DNA from 4 places in the Exiguobacterium sp. BMC-KP genome. Region 3 is predicted to be linked to each of the others. Evidence: riboswitches for the same ligand, from Rfam matches in the RefSeq annotation. Region 3 holds a riboswitch; each other region holds the start of a gene.
The links. A riboswitch is a leader RNA that binds a small molecule or an ion and turns the genes downstream of it on or off. The one in region 3 is predicted to bind thiamine pyrophosphate.
Positions count from the first base shown of each region.

Region 1 (3,990 bases), on a different contig from region 3:
ATTGATGAAATAGAGTATGACACCCTTAAAGAACTAAGAGAATCTAATCTAAAAGTAAAAATTTGAACTGAATGTATGGCACAACATTTTTTAATCATTGCGTAAAAGAGTAGGAGCTTGACCTCTTATTTTAGAGATCACACTCCTGTTCTTATAATCTATACTTGCAAACATCATTTATCTTCAATAAGGTTTATCGTCTTATATTTATCGACCGTTTAATATGAACTGAAGAAAATTCATAGAATAAAAGAAGAAATGAGGCTTGATACTCCGTACTTTATCACAAGATGCTAGTTAGTATGGGTTACTCTACTTTCGTTACACCTAGATGTTCTCGAAGTGTATTTCCTGTATAGGTGTCTTTAAACAATCCTCTTTTTTGTAATTCAGGAATGATCATGTCTACAAAATCTTCTAAACTTGACGGTAGTGACGGCGGCATCAAGTTGAAGCCATCTGCTACTCCCTCGTTAAACCAAAATTCCAACTGATCCACAATTTCTTCCGGAGTACCAATCAATGTCAGGTGTCCTCCTCCTGCTGCTAAATAGCCTAATAGTTCTTTGAGCGTCGGATTTGTATCATCGATAATCTCTAGAATCGTTCGGTAGCGTCCGATGGGTCCGGAAAATTCCTCGATCGATGGTAAGGTCGGAATCTTTGCTTCGAGATCCCATGTGGAGCAATCTTGCTGCAAAAAGAAACTCAATTGTTTCAAAGCATTTTCAACCGGTAATTTTTCATCTAGTTCGGCTTTTTTGGCTAGTGCCTCTTCTCTTGTTTTACCAACATACGTTACTAAGCCTGGGTATATCTTAATCTTTCGATCTGGTGATTCAGTTTGTGTAATTTTCTTATGGAGTTTTTCACGAAAAGCATGGGCTTGTCTAAAATTCCATGACACAGAATATACGGCATCCGCATGTTTGGCTGCAAGGGCAATCCCTTCTTCAGAAGCCCCCGCTTGCATCGCTACTGGCTTTCCTTGGGGACTACGCGGCGTAGACAAAGGACCTTTTACGCTGAAATAGGCTTCAGAATGATCGATAACTTGTATACGTTCAGGATCAATCAATTGGTTATCTGATCGATTCGCAAGAAAAGCCGCTTGATCCCAAGATAAAAATAGCTTCTCCATCAATGCTGCGAATTCGTTCGCCTTATTATACCGTTCCTCCCTCGGTGGAAGTGCATCCATCCCGTGGTTTAACGCTTCCCAATCCGTCATCGAGGTCACTAAGTTCCAGCCTACCCTCCCCTTCGTCACGTGATCTAGGCTTAGAAGTTGCCTTGCTGCTGTATACGGATTGGAGAACGTGCTCGATATCGTAGAAACTAATCCGATATGATCCGTCACTTGAGAAATAGCCGTTAGATTAATTAAAGGATCCAACCAAAAGGCAGGTAAATCAGTTGCATTATTAGCCGGAAAGGATTGATTGTCCGCAAAAAATACTGCATCCAAACGTCCAGCTTCCGCTATTTGAGCCAAACGCTGATAATAGCGACTCTCTCCGATCTCTTTAATCGCGGAATCAGGTATTAACCATGCGGCTTGGTGATGACCACATCCATATAACAAAACACCAATATTTAACTGATTTCTATTCGTCATCTTCTGTTCACGAATCCCTTCTCTTACAAGCTAAGAATCTTTTAAAACGATCGCTTCAATTCATTGTTAACCCACCATCGACCGTTACGTTTTGACCGGTAATCCCAGATGCTGCTTCTGATGCCAAAAAGGCAACCAGTTGAGCCACTTCTTCTGGGCTCGTCACTTTTTTCAACGGGGTCGATTGGGCAATTAAGTCAAATACTTCAGGGGTTGTCACAGCACTCGCATCTGTGACTTTCAATAACCCACCGGAGACGACATTCACGTTTATGCCATATTGACCTAACTCCGCGGCTAGGTTTCGAGTAAAGCCAATCAGACCTGCTTTTGCTGTTGTGTATTCATGATAAGGAACGACTGGGTTTTGATAGAGGTTTGTTCCAATGCTGATGATACTACCGCTATGTCGTTCTATAAATTGTGGCAAAACACTTTGAATGATGTGAAACGCTGCTTTAAGTGTTCCATCCAGTTGATTTTGATAATCTTCCCACTCTAAATCGATAAACGATTTTTGCGCAACCGGATCAAATTTGAAGTCTACTAATGCATTATTCACGACAACATCGATTTGACCATAATGTGCTGTTGCGAATTGCATCATGCTCTCGACATCTTCCCGCTTCGTGACATCTGCATACAAGGCAATTGCATTCTCTACTCCCAGTTCGCTCACAAGTTGTTCTGCCGCATCCTTGCTTTTAAAGTAATTGATCACCACTTTAAATCCGTTGTGCACTAACACCCTTGCAATCGTCGCCCCAAGTCCTCGACTACTTCCTGTCACTAATACTGTTCTGCTCATTCTTGTCCACTCCCTCATCCATTTTTGCAACTTAAATAGCGAAGTTAGTAAACAAAAAACGCAACTCTCCAAAAGGAAAGTTGCGCACGTCTAAATAATCACATAGCAAAGAACGATATCATCGTCTCCGCTTGTTCATCAGAGTTTACACTTCCCTACGCTAGTACGACCTAGTTCAGGTTCAAAGGGTTTGAGTAGCTACTCATCTCAGTTTAATAACACCCCTAGTGATTCTATTTAAGTTATCTTCACTGTAGTGGTCTTGAAAACCCCTGTCAATGATTCTGACAGATAAATTCATTTCTAGTATTCTAAGAAGCGAGTAAACGAAGTGAATCATGAGTCCATCACGATTACTCCGATACAGTGACATCCTGTACCAAACGATTCTTTTTAGCATTTTTATCTTTGATGATTCCTTGATACGAAATCGATTCATTTTTCGTATCGACTACCGTGACTTGGAAATCCGAATCATTGATATTAGCGATATGGTATAGCTTTCCCTGCGCAATCATCGTATAGGAGCCATTGAAGCGGTAAGCATGCTGCCCTTCCACTTTATGTCGCTTGACTTGATTCGTCTTAAAGTCATAGGTGCTCCATTTGATACTTTTACTTTTTTCTGAATCAAACGTGCCGTAAGCGATCAGTGATTGGCTATTTTCAGCAGCATTAAAGTTCCCTTCCGCTGCATACGCATCAAGTGCTTTGATTCGTTTGATGCCTTTGCCGTTATCTAGATAATAAGCGCTATCTTTTTCTACCCCTTCCGCATCATATGCGATTTCACGATAGACAATTCCATAGTCGTTCACTGCCACATAATGACGCTCTTGATTAGTCTTGAGTTGCTTGGATTGAAGCGTCTCCACTTTTCCTTTTGCAAGGTTGAGTAATAACACCGTCGATTTTTCCTTTGCTCCATGATCATCCCGTTGGACGTATACGTTCATGCCGTCTTGATGGAAGACACGGATGTCAGCCATTTCACGATCCGGTACCGTTAAACGATGAGAAAGCGTCTTTTTAAATTGTTTCTGTGTACTTCTGTCATAAGAATGATAGTTCAACTGAGATGCCTTTACTTCAATTCCGTATGTCCGCGAGCCCATTTCACTAGTAAATACGTCTTCCTTAGAAAGAAAGCGATAGAAATCAGCAGGGAAGTCTGCAGCGTAGCTATTGAACAACCCTGTGATATAGTTCTGCGACTCACTATGGATTTGACCGTCCAATTGGATATTGTATTGAGTAGGCTTGATGTCTCCATTTTCAATCTCGATGTTTACTTTTTTAAGAGCTTCTGCATTTTCTTTTCGTATACTCTCGACTTCATAATCCGATCCTTTAATGCTTACGGCGTAACCAAAATAACTGAGTAAGGTGACGCCAGCAATGCTTCCTACGATGATCATTTCCTTATATCGTCTCATGACTTCCTCCTTCTAATGATTAAATAGATACTTTGTGGTTCAGTAGTCGAACACATTTCCAACTTATATATACAAAATAGATGAGGATAAAGGAAAGATAGACGAATACCTGTTGATTCGGGATGAGA
Region 1 covers NZ_LGIW01000011.1:219,208-223,197, forward strand. Annotated here, with positions in the region: gene ADM98_RS17080 (TIR domain-containing protein) at 1-66, shown strand, start outside; gene ADM98_RS01505 (LLM class flavin-dependent oxidoreductase) at 308-1,618, opposite strand; gene ADM98_RS01510 (3-oxoacyl-ACP reductase) at 1,674-2,426, opposite strand; TPP riboswitch at 2,562-2,662, opposite strand; gene ADM98_RS01515 (hypothetical protein) at 2,780-3,862, opposite strand; gene ADM98_RS01520 (hypothetical protein) at 3,882-3,990, opposite strand, start outside.
Region 1: linked by a shared signal. The riboswitch ahead of ADM98_RS01510 (3-oxoacyl-ACP reductase) and the one ahead of ADM98_RS08125 (thiamine phosphate synthase) in region 3 are both predicted to bind thiamine pyrophosphate.

Region 2 (3,990 bases), 340 kb from region 3:
TAGCGGCACCCTTGCGAACGATATCGTGGCGCAACAACTCAGCGGACATGGGTTAATCCTAAACGGAGGTGAGTTTGGTCAACGCTTGATCGATCATGCGGCACGTGCCGGAAAGTCATTTGACATCCATCTACTTCCGCTTGGTCATCCAATCAACGTGGAACAACTTGCACATCAATTGAATGAGACGACGTATGACTGGGTCTGGTTGACACATTGTGAGACGTCGACCGGTGTCCTCTATGACCTCGATGCGGTAAAAGCGCTGCTCCATCAACGAACCGCACTCGTCGTCGATGCGATCAGTGCTGTTGGGACTGGACGTTTTTCATACGCCGGTTGCACTTTCGTCACGACCGTTTCTGGAAAAGCGATTGGGGGATTACCAGGTCTTACGTTCATCGGGCACGTAGATAACGTCTTACCTTCTCCCTCTATTCCACGTTATCTGGATCTCGGTCTCTATGCGGATGGAATTGCTTTTTCTGGCTCCTCAAATCTGTTGCTCGCCTGTCAGGCAGCACTGGACGCTCTCGATCTCGATCAAGCAGCAATTAAGATGACTTATCTCGAACAAGCCGTCCGCGCAACGGGCTTTCAATTGCTCGCTCAACAAGAAGCACAAGCACCAGGCATTTTAACCATCGTTCATCCGTCAGCAACTGATGTAGGCGATGCTCTTCGGATTCAGGGGTATCACGTCCAGTATGAAAGCGACTATCTCGTTCGCAATCAGTGGCTTCAAATTTCGACGATGGGGCAGACGACGATGCGGCAAATCGAACGTCTCGTTCGTGTGTTAGTCCGTGAAAATCAACGAATCACCATAAAAAATGAAAAAAACGAAAGACCTCTCAACCCTTGATTTCAAGCGGTTTGGAGGTCTTTCGACTTTAAAAAAATAAAAAAAGAGGTTTAAGGATTTAAAACATAGGGGTATAAACTCATTAGCACCGCATCAAACCGGTGACTTACTCACACATGTTTCTCAATATCAGCGTAATGACCTGGGAGAGAAATGCAAAGTCACGAAAGCGTCAGATTCAAGAGAGTCTGAAACCGATGGTCTTAGCATGATTTCATATTGTTCAGGATTCGTCCTGCTCCTACATTCATTACCTTTTGAGGGCTATACTAAATTCAAGGGGGAAATGAACATGTCAGTTAAATTAACAGTCGAAAAACGCGAGGTACGTCCACGCTCACTCCGTAAACAATTACGTCATGAAGGAAAAGCTCTTGGTGTCGTGTATGGTTACAAAGTGGAAAGTACACCAATCGCATTCGAAGAAAAAGAATTGTTAAAAATCGTTCGTGAGAACGGTGAGAACGTCTTGATTTCACTTAAACTCGACGGAAAAAACGTTAACGTCTTGATTAACCGTCGTGACATGGATGTCTTCACACCAACAGTTGATCACGTTGAATTCATCGCTGTGAAAATGGATGAAGAAACAGAAGTGGAAGCAGACGTTGTACTCGTTGGCGAAGCAGCCGGTGCAAAAGTTGGTGGATTCCTCTCACAAACACTCTTTAAAGTAACAGTTGCAGCTACACCAGATAAATTACCAGAGAACGTCGAAGTTGACGTCACGAACCTCGAAATCGGAGATTCAATCTCTGTAGCCGATCTTCCAGAGCAAAAAGATTTCCGTATCGTCACTGAAGGTGACATTCAAGTCGCAGCAGTCGTCGAGTCTACACTCGAGCAGGATCTTGAAGAAATCGAAGAAGCGGAAGCAGAGGCACAAGCTGAAGCTGGCGAAGAAAATGAAGGCGAAGCAACAGAAGCGTCTTCAGAAGAAGCAGCTGAAGAGAACGAAGACAACAAATAAGCTATCCAACGATACGCCCCAAGTGGCGTATCGTTTTTTTGTGTCTTGACAATAGACAGAAGATTGCCTAAAGTGAACAGCGTATCAACTATTCACTATATCCACTAGGGGAGCCCATTGGCTGAGACGATTCACTTCGGACCCTTCGAACCTGATCTAGTTCATACTAGCGTAGGAAAGTGGAGCGATCACATCCAATGACTCCTGCTACGCGCAGTTTTTCTGAGGACCGCTCTCTTTTTTACGGAGGGCGGTCTTTTTTGTTGTCTCCCCCATTCTAAGGAGGACGTATCTAATGCAACACTGGAAAATGAAAGAAATCATGGTCATGATGATGCTCGCCGTCGCTTGCGGTGTCATCTATCTCGGTTGGTCGACACTGTGGTTACCGATGTCTGCGATCTTCGGTCCCGTTGGTGCTAACTGGATGTTCGGGATTTGGATCATCGCAAGTCCGCTTGTCGCAGCAATCATCCAAAAGCCAGGTGCCGCGTTAATTGCGGAAGTCGTCGCAGCAGCAGTCGAACTGTTCACGGGGAGTCACTTCGGATTATCGGCACTGTTAATTGGTGTCTGCCAAGGTCTTGGTGCGGAACTCGTCTTTGCGATGACGCGTTACCGTCGTTATGACGCATGGACACTGATGTTGTCTGGTGTCGGAGCAGCAGTCGGAAGTATCGTCTACAGCCTGGTTGCGAATGGCTTTGGTTATTACACGACGACGACGTTACTCGTGACGATTGGACTACAATTGATCAGCGGTGCATTACTTGGTGGCTTACTCGCATGGATTCTCGTCCGTCGCCTCGTTGCGACTGGTGTGTTAAGTGGTTTTGCAGCCGGACGTGTGAAACGGGAGGTCGCATGATTACCGTTGACGACCTAAGTATTCGTTATCCCGGTCAGATGAAATCAGTGCTCGATCATGTAACGCTAACGATCGACCAAGGAACGACGCTTCTACTTGGCCGTAGCGGAAGTGGTAAGACAACGTTGCTTCATGCGCTTGCTGGACTGACGCCAGAGACAATCGAAGTCGAACAGACTGGCACGGTGAGCCGATCCGGTTCTGTCGGCATTCTGTTCCAAAATCCAGACGAGCAATTTTGCATGGAAACGATTGGACGTGAAATCGCCTTTAGCTTAGAAAACAAATCAATCCCACGCGCGGAGATGGATGAACGAATTGAGCAGTTGCTGGTACTCGTCGGTCTTCCCCTCCCCTTTTCAACACCAATCGCTAGTCTCTCTGGGGGAATGAAACAGCGACTGGCGCTCGCTGCAGTCCTAGCACTCGAACCAACCATTCTACTACTCGATGAACCGACGGCGCAGATTGATCCGATCGGACAACACGAACTGATGGCATTGATCTTTCGAATCCAGAAAGAGCACGATTTAACGATTGTGTTAATCGAGCACCAACTCGATGTCTGTTTACCGTATGTCGACCAAGTCGTCTTACTTGAAGAAGGAACGATTACCGTGACAGCGCATCCACGAGACCTGTTTCCACATGCCTACGTGCGGCTTCAATCAAAAGGCATCGCCGTTCCGTCGCTCTTTCCTTATACACTTGAGACATTACCAGCGGATGGACCACAAGCGGCACGACTTTTCGCGCCTCCCCCTGTCGTTCCAGCAGGACTTCCCTTGTTGCACGTTTCTGAATTGTCGACAAAAGCACCTTATCCGCTGACCGGTGCGACGTTTTCGCTTCAAACGAGTGAATGGGTCATGCTACTTGGAGCAAACGGTTCTGGAAAAAGTACGCTCCTCGCGACACTTGGTCGGTTTCTTCCTCAGCGCGGAACATATCAATTCCGCAATCGTCCGGCTCATCGGTATTCCAAGCATCATTTTTACGAACAAGTCGGCTACGTCTTTCAACAACCAGATCTGCAGTTTCTCAAGCTGACAGTCGAAGCGGAAATCGACTGGAGTCACCGGGGAGTGACGAGCAATGAACGCGCAGCGTTACTCGACCGGTTGGAACTGACATCTGTCAAACAACAATCGCCGCTTGCTCTCAGTACCGGGCAACAAAGACGGCTCAGTGTCGCAACGATGCTCGGCCAGACGAAAGACTTGTTGTTGCTCGATGAGCCGACGTTCGGACAGGACGGGTTGACGACGCGGCGTTTAATGGAGCAGT
Region 2 covers NZ_LGIW01000015.1:856,567-860,556, forward strand. Annotated here, with positions in the region: gene ADM98_RS10120 (GNAT family N-acetyltransferase) at 1-865, shown strand, start outside; gene ADM98_RS10125 (50S ribosomal protein L25/general stress protein Ctc) at 1,158-1,835, shown strand; TPP riboswitch at 1,932-2,030, shown strand; gene ADM98_RS10130 (ECF transporter S component) at 2,131-2,703, shown strand; gene ADM98_RS10135 (ABC transporter ATP-binding protein) at 2,700-3,990, shown strand, end outside.
Region 2: linked by a shared signal. The riboswitch ahead of ADM98_RS10130 (ECF transporter S component) and the one ahead of ADM98_RS08125 (thiamine phosphate synthase) in region 3 are both predicted to bind thiamine pyrophosphate.

Region 3 (3,990 bases):
ACCGGCAGTTGTTGCGGACGCATGCGATTGGTGGCGTCTTACTGCTCGGCGGAAACATCACGTCAGAAGAACAATTGTTAACGTTCACGCGTGCGATTCAAGAGACGAACCAAAAGCCATATGCGTTCGTCGGGATTGACGAGGAAGGCGGACGGGTCAGTCGGGTACCTGATCAACGATTACGTCTGCCGACGAGTCAACGTATGGCGCAAGGCGCAAATATGGCGAAAATGGAAGACGTCGGACGCACGCTCGGTCATGTATCGCGGTACTATGGATTCAACATGGACTTTGCACCAGTCCTTGACGTTAACAGTAATCCGAACAATCCGATCATCGGTGATCGTGCCTTAAGTGCAGAGCCGAAGACCGTCGCGACGTTCGGTACAGCACTGATGCACGGGATGCAAGAGACTGGCACGATTCCGGTCGTCAAACATTTTCCTGGTCACGGTAATACGAGTGTCGATTCCCATGTTGGACTGCCGAAAGTGACGGCATCAAAGGAAGAACTGAAGCGAACGGAACTGTTACCGTTCCAAGAAGCGATTCAAGAGGGGGCCGAGATGATAATGGTCGCCCATATTCTGTATCCCGCGTATGACGATCAAAATCCATCCTCGCTCTCGAAGCCGATCCTGACTGATCTCTTGCGTCAGAAACTCGGATTCAACGGCGTCATCATCACAGATGATCTCGTCATGGGAGCGATCACGCAACAATACGGTCTTGCGGAAGCGGCGCGGCAATCACTCGTCAATGGAGCTGACATGGCAATGTTTTCAGAGGCAGGTGCTTATGCGAAAGTTCATGCTGAAGTGATGCAAGCCGTCAAAGATGAAACGCTGACGACCGAGATGCTCGATGCGAAAGTGATGCGAATCCTGAAGCTGAAGCAGACGTATGCCAACAGCCAGAAGCAACAGCGACCGACGAAATCGGAGCTCGTTCAGCAAGTGGAAGCGCTCAACTAGGACTAGCGAAGGAAAGCGACTCATGCTAGACTAATGGGGCAAGCCAATTAAACACGAAAAGACACTAGGGGAGTCTCCCAGCAGACTGAGACGGAAGTATCCGGACCCTTTGAACCTGATCTAGTTCGTACTAGCGGAGGGAAGTGGCTCGAAACCTTAGATATCCTTAGCGCTGCAGCGCATTTTCGGACCACTCCTTTCAACATCGGGAGTGGTCCTTTTTCGTCTAGAAAGGAAGATATGATGCGTTTACATCTGATTTCAACAGGTTCGATCGATTTGCGAGATGGGGCCGAAATCTTTCAATTCCTTCAACCCTATACCAATCAATTGCATCTGCGGGAACCGAACTTATCAGCGGCAGAATTACTTGATCTAATTGAAACACTCCTTCGGCAAGGATATTTGCCTGATCAATTAACGGTCCATGACCGCGTCGACGTTGCGCATGTCGCTGGCATCGGTGTGCAGTTGACCCGACGATCCTTACGCGTCGGTGATGTCCGAAGACACTTTCCAGATCTGACAATCGGTAAATCCGTCCATTCACTGGCAGAGGCGCTCGCGGCTGAGGCAGAAGGAGCTGATCAATTGCTCTACGGTCATATTTATCCGACGGCGTCGAAGCCGGATCTTCCGCCACGTGGTGTTGATGCTCTCAAACAAGTCGTTACCTTCACGACAAAACCAGTCATCGCAATCGGCGGCATCACACCAGATCGTATTCCTGAGATCGCAGCGACCGGTGCAACCGGAATCGCCGTCTTATCCGGCATCCTCGGTCAAACGGACCCACTTGCTGCGATCAAGCGTTATCAGGGGGTACGGGTATGACGGATCACATCATCATTGGTGGTGGAGTCATTGGTTTGACGCTTGCTTACAGTCTCGCCTGTCAGAACGAATCCGTTCTTGTCCTTGAGCGCGAAACATGCGGTCAAGGGACGAGTCGCGCAGCTGCCGGAATGCTTGCGACGGATATTGAGCTACGTGATGAACTGCATGCGCTAGCCGCTCGAAGTCGCCGTCTGTATCCGTTACTCGCACGTCGACTTGAACGGGAGACTGGCATCGATTGCGGCTACCTGGAACAACCGTTTTTGTTAAAACGAGACGGACAAGAATACTTATTTCCATCGGCCGGTCAAATCGACCCGCGACGAATGACCAATGCATTGATGTGTGCCTTACACGCACGTGGCGTATCGATTGAAGAACAGGTGGATGTCACGCGTCTCGAGGAGAGTGATGATGTCGTGAAGATCGAGTCGAATACTGGAATATGGACGGGACGTACGGTGACGGTGGCTGCTGGGCGCGGATCACAAGCAATACTTGCGACAGCCGGCATTTCGATTGCGACATATGGCGTCAAAGGCGAGTGTTTGGCGGTCCGTCTCGCGGGACGACCGTTAAGCTCGATTCTGTTCAATGATTCTGTCTATCTTGTACCGAAAGCGGACGGACGGATTTTGATCGGTGCGACCGAATTACCGCACGATGAGACGGTCGGCGTCAGTGTCGCGGGGGTTACGTCACTGCTTCATGCAGCAGTGCGGCTTTATCCACCGATTCGTGATGCAGTCATCGAAGAAGTCTGGTCCGGCGTACGACCACAAACGATATCCGGCTTACCGTACATCGGAGTCGCTTCGTCATCGCGTCGCATCTTCCTAGCGACCGGTCATCACCGGCATGGGATTTTACTCGCACCGGCGACAGCGGAGGTCTTGGCAAATACATTACGGTTGATCCAGAAGGAGGAAGTCCGATGAACATTACGATTAACGGAAACGACCATAAGATCGAACAGATTGAAACAATCGAGGATATGCTCGTGCAACTCGGCTTGGGGGAAAAGCTCGTCATCGTCGAACAGAACCGAGTGATCATCGATCGCGGGGCTTACGGTCAGACGGTCGTTCGGGATCATGACACATTTGAAATCGTTCATTTCGTAGGAGGAGGATAAACATGCTGAAAATTGGAGAAAAGACATTTGACTCACGGTTATTACTCGGTACAGGAAAATATACGAATGCTACGGTACAGCAGGAGGCGATTGACGCTTCGGCTTCACAAATCTTGACGTTCGCTATCCGGAGACTCGACATCTTTGATAAACAACAATCGAATTTCTTAGAGTCGCTTGATTTAACGAAGTACGATTTACTGCCGAACACAGCTGGTGCGAAGACAGCAGAGGAAGCCGTCCGGTTAGCGAAGCTCGCACGAGCATCCGGGATGTGTGACATGGTAAAAGTTGAAGTGATCGGTTGCGACAAGACCTTGTTACCGGACCCAATCGAGACATTACGCGCCTCTGAAGAGTTGCTTAAAGAAGGATTCATCGTCTTACCATATACTTCGGACGACGTCGTCCTTGCACGACGCCTCGAAGAACTCGGCTGTCACGCGATCATGCCAGCAGCATCACCAATCGGCTCCGGGCAAGGTATTCTCAACCCACTTCATCTGCAATTCATTATCGAACAGACAACGGTCCCGGTCATCGTCGACGCCGGCATTGGTTCACCGACTGATGTTGCCTATGCGATGGAACTTGGAGCGGACGGTGTCTTATTGAACTCAGCGGTCGCCCATGCTCAAGACCCGGTCAAGATGGCGCGCGCGATGCGACTAGCAGTTGAAGCGGGACGTTTAGGATACGAAGCGGGACGGATTGAGAAGAAACAATATGCGATCGCGAGTAGTCCAACGAGTGGATTGATTCGATGAACCGCTACTCACGCCAAACTCGGTTTCAACCGATCGGGGAATCGGGACAAGAGCGCTTTTCAGCAGCAAAGGTGCTGATCATCGGGATGGGGGCGCTCGGAACCGCATCGGCAGAACAACTCGTTCGTGCCGGTGTCGGCGTCGTCCGAATCGTCGATCGGGATTACGTCGAGTGGAGTAATCTACAACGGCAACAGCTTTATACCGAGGACGATGCGCGTCACATCGTACCGAAGGCGATTGCTGCGAAAGCGCGTCTTGAGGCAATCAATTCGAC
Region 3 covers NZ_LGIW01000015.1:513,924-517,913, forward strand. Annotated here, with positions in the region: gene nagZ (beta-N-acetylhexosaminidase) at 1-974, shown strand, start outside; TPP riboswitch at 1,031-1,133, shown strand; gene ADM98_RS08125 (thiamine phosphate synthase) at 1,218-1,808, shown strand; gene ADM98_RS08130 (FAD-dependent oxidoreductase) at 1,805-2,749, shown strand; gene thiS (sulfur carrier protein ThiS) at 2,746-2,946, shown strand; gene ADM98_RS08140 (thiazole synthase) at 2,949-3,713, shown strand; gene ADM98_RS08145 (ThiF family adenylyltransferase) at 3,710-3,990, shown strand, end outside.

Region 4 (3,990 bases), on a different contig from region 3:
TGAAGCAGCGCAAGCGGCAGCTCAAAAAGAAGCAGAACAACAAGCTGCTAAAGAAGCAGCGGCTCAGCAAGCAGCGCAAGAAAAAGCAGCACAATCAGCAAAATCTTCTGGTTCGACGAAACAGTCGACACCAAAAGCATCTACACCAGCACCAGCTGCACCTGCTCCAGCACCGTCAGCTCCTGCAACACCTAAACCAGCACCAGTATCAGGTGGTCTATTCATTCACCCAACAGTTGGGGCTGTCACACAAGGATATGGTTCAGCTGGAGGAGAAAACGGTTATACGTTCCATAACGGGATCGACTTCGGTGGTCCAGTTGGGACTCCGATCGTGGCAGCTGCAACGGGAACAGTCATTACAGCATCAGGTGGTGGACCTTACGGAAACCACATCATGATTGCTCACCAATTGAACGGTAAGACATATACGACATTGTATGCGCACATGAGTGCATTAAATGCTCATGCAGGTCAACGTGTCAGCCAAGGTCAACAAATTGGTTTACGCGGAAGCACTGGGAATTCAACTGGTCCACACTTACACTTCGAAATTCACGTTGGTGGATACAGCTATAGTGCAACGGGTCCAGCTAACTCAGTAAACCCGATGACTATGTTTTAATTAGTGAAGAATCGTTGCTTAGCAACGGTTCTTTTTTTGTGCTTTTCAAAAAATAAATGTTTATATTACAAAAAAACGTTTGCATTTGAAATGTAAATGAAATTTTTTTGAAATGATTAGGGTGCTATAATCTATTTCAGAGATGAAAGAAACTTGAATACTATAATAAAATATGAAAAAACATAAGTGAGGAATACGATATATGCTAAAAAAACTAATTTCTACCATTGTTTTAGGGGCATTACTTATAACAGGAACACAACCGATCGCGGCAGCAACGATTAAAGAAAAAAAGGCTGAAAATGCTGCAGAACAACGTAAATTAGAAAAAGCGATTAAAAAACAAGAGTCGAAAATTTCAAAAGAACAACGTCAAATCAATCAAATTGATGCAGCGATTAACGAAAAGATTTTCCAAGTTTCCGAAAAAAATAAACAAATTAAACAGTTGAACGTTCGAATTGACGAGTTAAAAGCAGATATCGTTCGTTACGAAGAGATGCTACAGAAGCAGGAAGAACTTCTTGGTGATCGCTTACGTGTGTTCCAAGAAAACGATGGGAACTCGATTAAATGGGAAGAAGTCATTTTTGGATCAAAGGATTTGGGTGATTTATTTAGCCGTGTCATGGCTGGGAAAAAAATCGCTGAGCAAGATGATAAAATGATTTCGGATTACATCGCGACACAACAAAAATTAGCAGAAGCAAAACAAGCACTCGTCGAGAAAAAAGCGGAGCAAATGCAAGAAAAGAAAGTATTGCTTGAACAAAAGAAAGCGTTAAAAGTTCAAATGAAAGAGCGTAGTGCTACACTGAAAAAATTACGAAAAGGTAAGACGAAGTTCACGACAGAACTTCTAGATGCAAAAGAACTGCAAGCGACTCTTGAAGCTCAAGAACGTGCGATTGCGGCAGCGAAAGCTGCTGCTAAAGCAGCGGCTGAAAAAGCAGCAGCAGAGAAAGCAGCAGCTGAAAAAGCCGCTAAAGCGAATGCTCAAGCAGCAAAACAAGCAAATAAGAATACAGAATCAACAAGTTCAGATGCAACACCAATCGTTTCAGGTGGTGGGAAATTTGTTCGACCATCTTCTGGTGGCGTCTCACAAGGTTTTGGACCAGCTAGTGGAGCAAACGGTTATACATTCCATAATGGTGTCGATTTTAAAGGTCCCGTCGGATCTCCAATCGTCGCATCAGCAGCCGGAACGGTCATTACCGCATCAGGTGGTGGACCTTACGGGAATCACGTCATGATTTCGCACTTCCTTGACGGGAAAGTGTACACGACTGTCTACGCCCATATGAGTTCATTGTCTGTTCATGCAGGACAAACCGTTTCTCAAGGTCAGCAAGTCGGAACACTTGGTAGTACGGGAAATTCAACAGGACCACACTTGCATTTCGAACTACATGTCGGAGGGTATCAATACAGTGCCTCTTCTCCTCTGAATGCAGTGAATCCATTAGCATATCTGTAATCAAAAACGGGCTTCGGCTCGTTTTTTTTTGTTCCCTATGCTACAGTTAAGGCGAAACGAATACTTGAGCAACTAGGGGAGCTGGAGGAATCTGGCTGAGAGGAAAACCAATCTGTTTTCGACCCTATTACCTGAACTGGATAATACCAGCGTAGGAAAGTTGAGCCGAACGGATATCGGAATGCGTGTATAACGCTTTTGTATAGCGTCGACTGCTTTTTTACAGCGGTCGGCGCTTTTTTTGTCGGTAACGACTCCCTTACATTGCTCGATGGGAAGGTGAGAGAAACATGAAACATGTATTGACGATTGCAGGATCCGACTCCGGTGGTGGAGCTGGAATTCAAGCAGATTTAAAAACATTTTCGGCTTTAGGCGTTTATGGAATGAGTGTTCTGACTGCTGTCACGGCGCAAAATACATTAGGTGTTCAAGCGGTGGAAGAGCTATCTCCGGAAATCGTTGATGCCCAGTTAACATCGATTTTTTCAGATATTCGTGTCGATGCGATCAAAATCGGGATGGTCTCGAATGCGCAGACGATTCGTGTCATCGCTACACATCTTCGTAAACAGACAGTTCCGATCATATTAGACCCAGTCATGGTCGCAAAAGGTGGACATGCCTTGTTACGGACAGAGGCAGAACAAGCACTGATTATGGAGTTACTACCACTTGCGACACTCATTACACCAAATTTACTAGAAGCTGAGCGTTTAACGGGAAAGTCAGTAACCAATCTAGAGGACATGCGGTCTGCGATGCATCAATTGGCTACGCAGACGGGCGCAGTCTTATTAAAGGGTGGACACTTACCCGGAGAGGCGACGGATTTATTGTTTGACGGAACGAAAGAACATCGCTTCACATCCGAACGGTTAGACAACCAACATACCCACGGAACGGGTTGTACCTTATCTGCAGCGATTGCAGCACGGATGGCGCTGGGAGAAGATTTACCAGGTAGTGTACGACAGGCAAAAAGCTATGTCACGGAAGCAATCCGTCATGGATTTGTCCTCGGACAAGGTATTGGACCGACACACCATTTTCATTCACTTTGGAGGGATGCACATGTTTACGACCATTCTTGAACAGAAACCACTCATTCACCATCTGACGAATACGGTGACGATTAACGATTGCGCAAACGTCACATTAGCTGTTGGGGCATCCCCCGTCATGGCGGAAGACATTCGAGAAGTAGAAGAGATGGTTCGACTCGCACAAGCTCTTGTCTTGAACATTGGTACACTTGATGCAGAAATGCAGGAAGCACAACGACTGGCAGTACGTGAAGCAGGACGATTGAACGTTCCAATCATCCTCGATCCAGTCGGAGCAGGAGCTACGACATTAAGAACCGATTTCTCAAAAGAATTAATCGATTTCGGATGTACGATCATTAAAGGAAATGTCTCTGAAATCAAGACTCTACTTGGAGAGAATGGACGAACGAAGGGAGTCGATGCTGTGGGAGACGGAAGCATGGATCGAGAAAGTATCCGTATATTCGCACGCAAACAGCAATCCGTCGTCGTCGTCACCGGTCCAATCGATTACATCACGGATGGCACACGCGAAATGGAATTGAACGTGGGTACTCCTCGTCTTGGAGACATCACAGGAACAGGTTGTATGACGGCATCGATAATTGCTAGCTTCCTTGGTGCAGGCTATACGGCGTATGAGGCGGCAGTTCATGGAACGTTCGTCATGGGAAAAGCAGGAGAGCGGGCAGCATCGGCACAAGGTCTAGGCGATTTTAAACGAGAGTTGTTCAATGCCATCAGCCTGATGACGGAACAAGATCTGACGGAGGTGACGGAACGTGGTAATTGATTATTCGATTTACGCCGTGACGGATCGTAGATATCATCCAGGA
Region 4 covers NZ_LGIW01000013.1:118,316-122,305, reverse strand. Annotated here, with positions in the region: gene ADM98_RS03465 (murein hydrolase activator EnvC family protein) at 1-625, shown strand, start outside; gene ADM98_RS03460 (murein hydrolase activator EnvC family protein) at 828-2,105, shown strand; TPP riboswitch at 2,170-2,280, shown strand; gene thiD (bifunctional hydroxymethylpyrimidine kinase/phosphomethylpyrimidine kinase) at 2,396-3,199, shown strand; gene thiM (hydroxyethylthiazole kinase) at 3,180-3,947, shown strand; gene thiE (thiamine phosphate synthase) at 3,937-3,990, shown strand, end outside.
Region 4: linked by a shared signal. The riboswitch ahead of thiD (bifunctional hydroxymethylpyrimidine kinase/phosphomethylpyrimidine kinase) and the one ahead of ADM98_RS08125 (thiamine phosphate synthase) in region 3 are both predicted to bind thiamine pyrophosphate.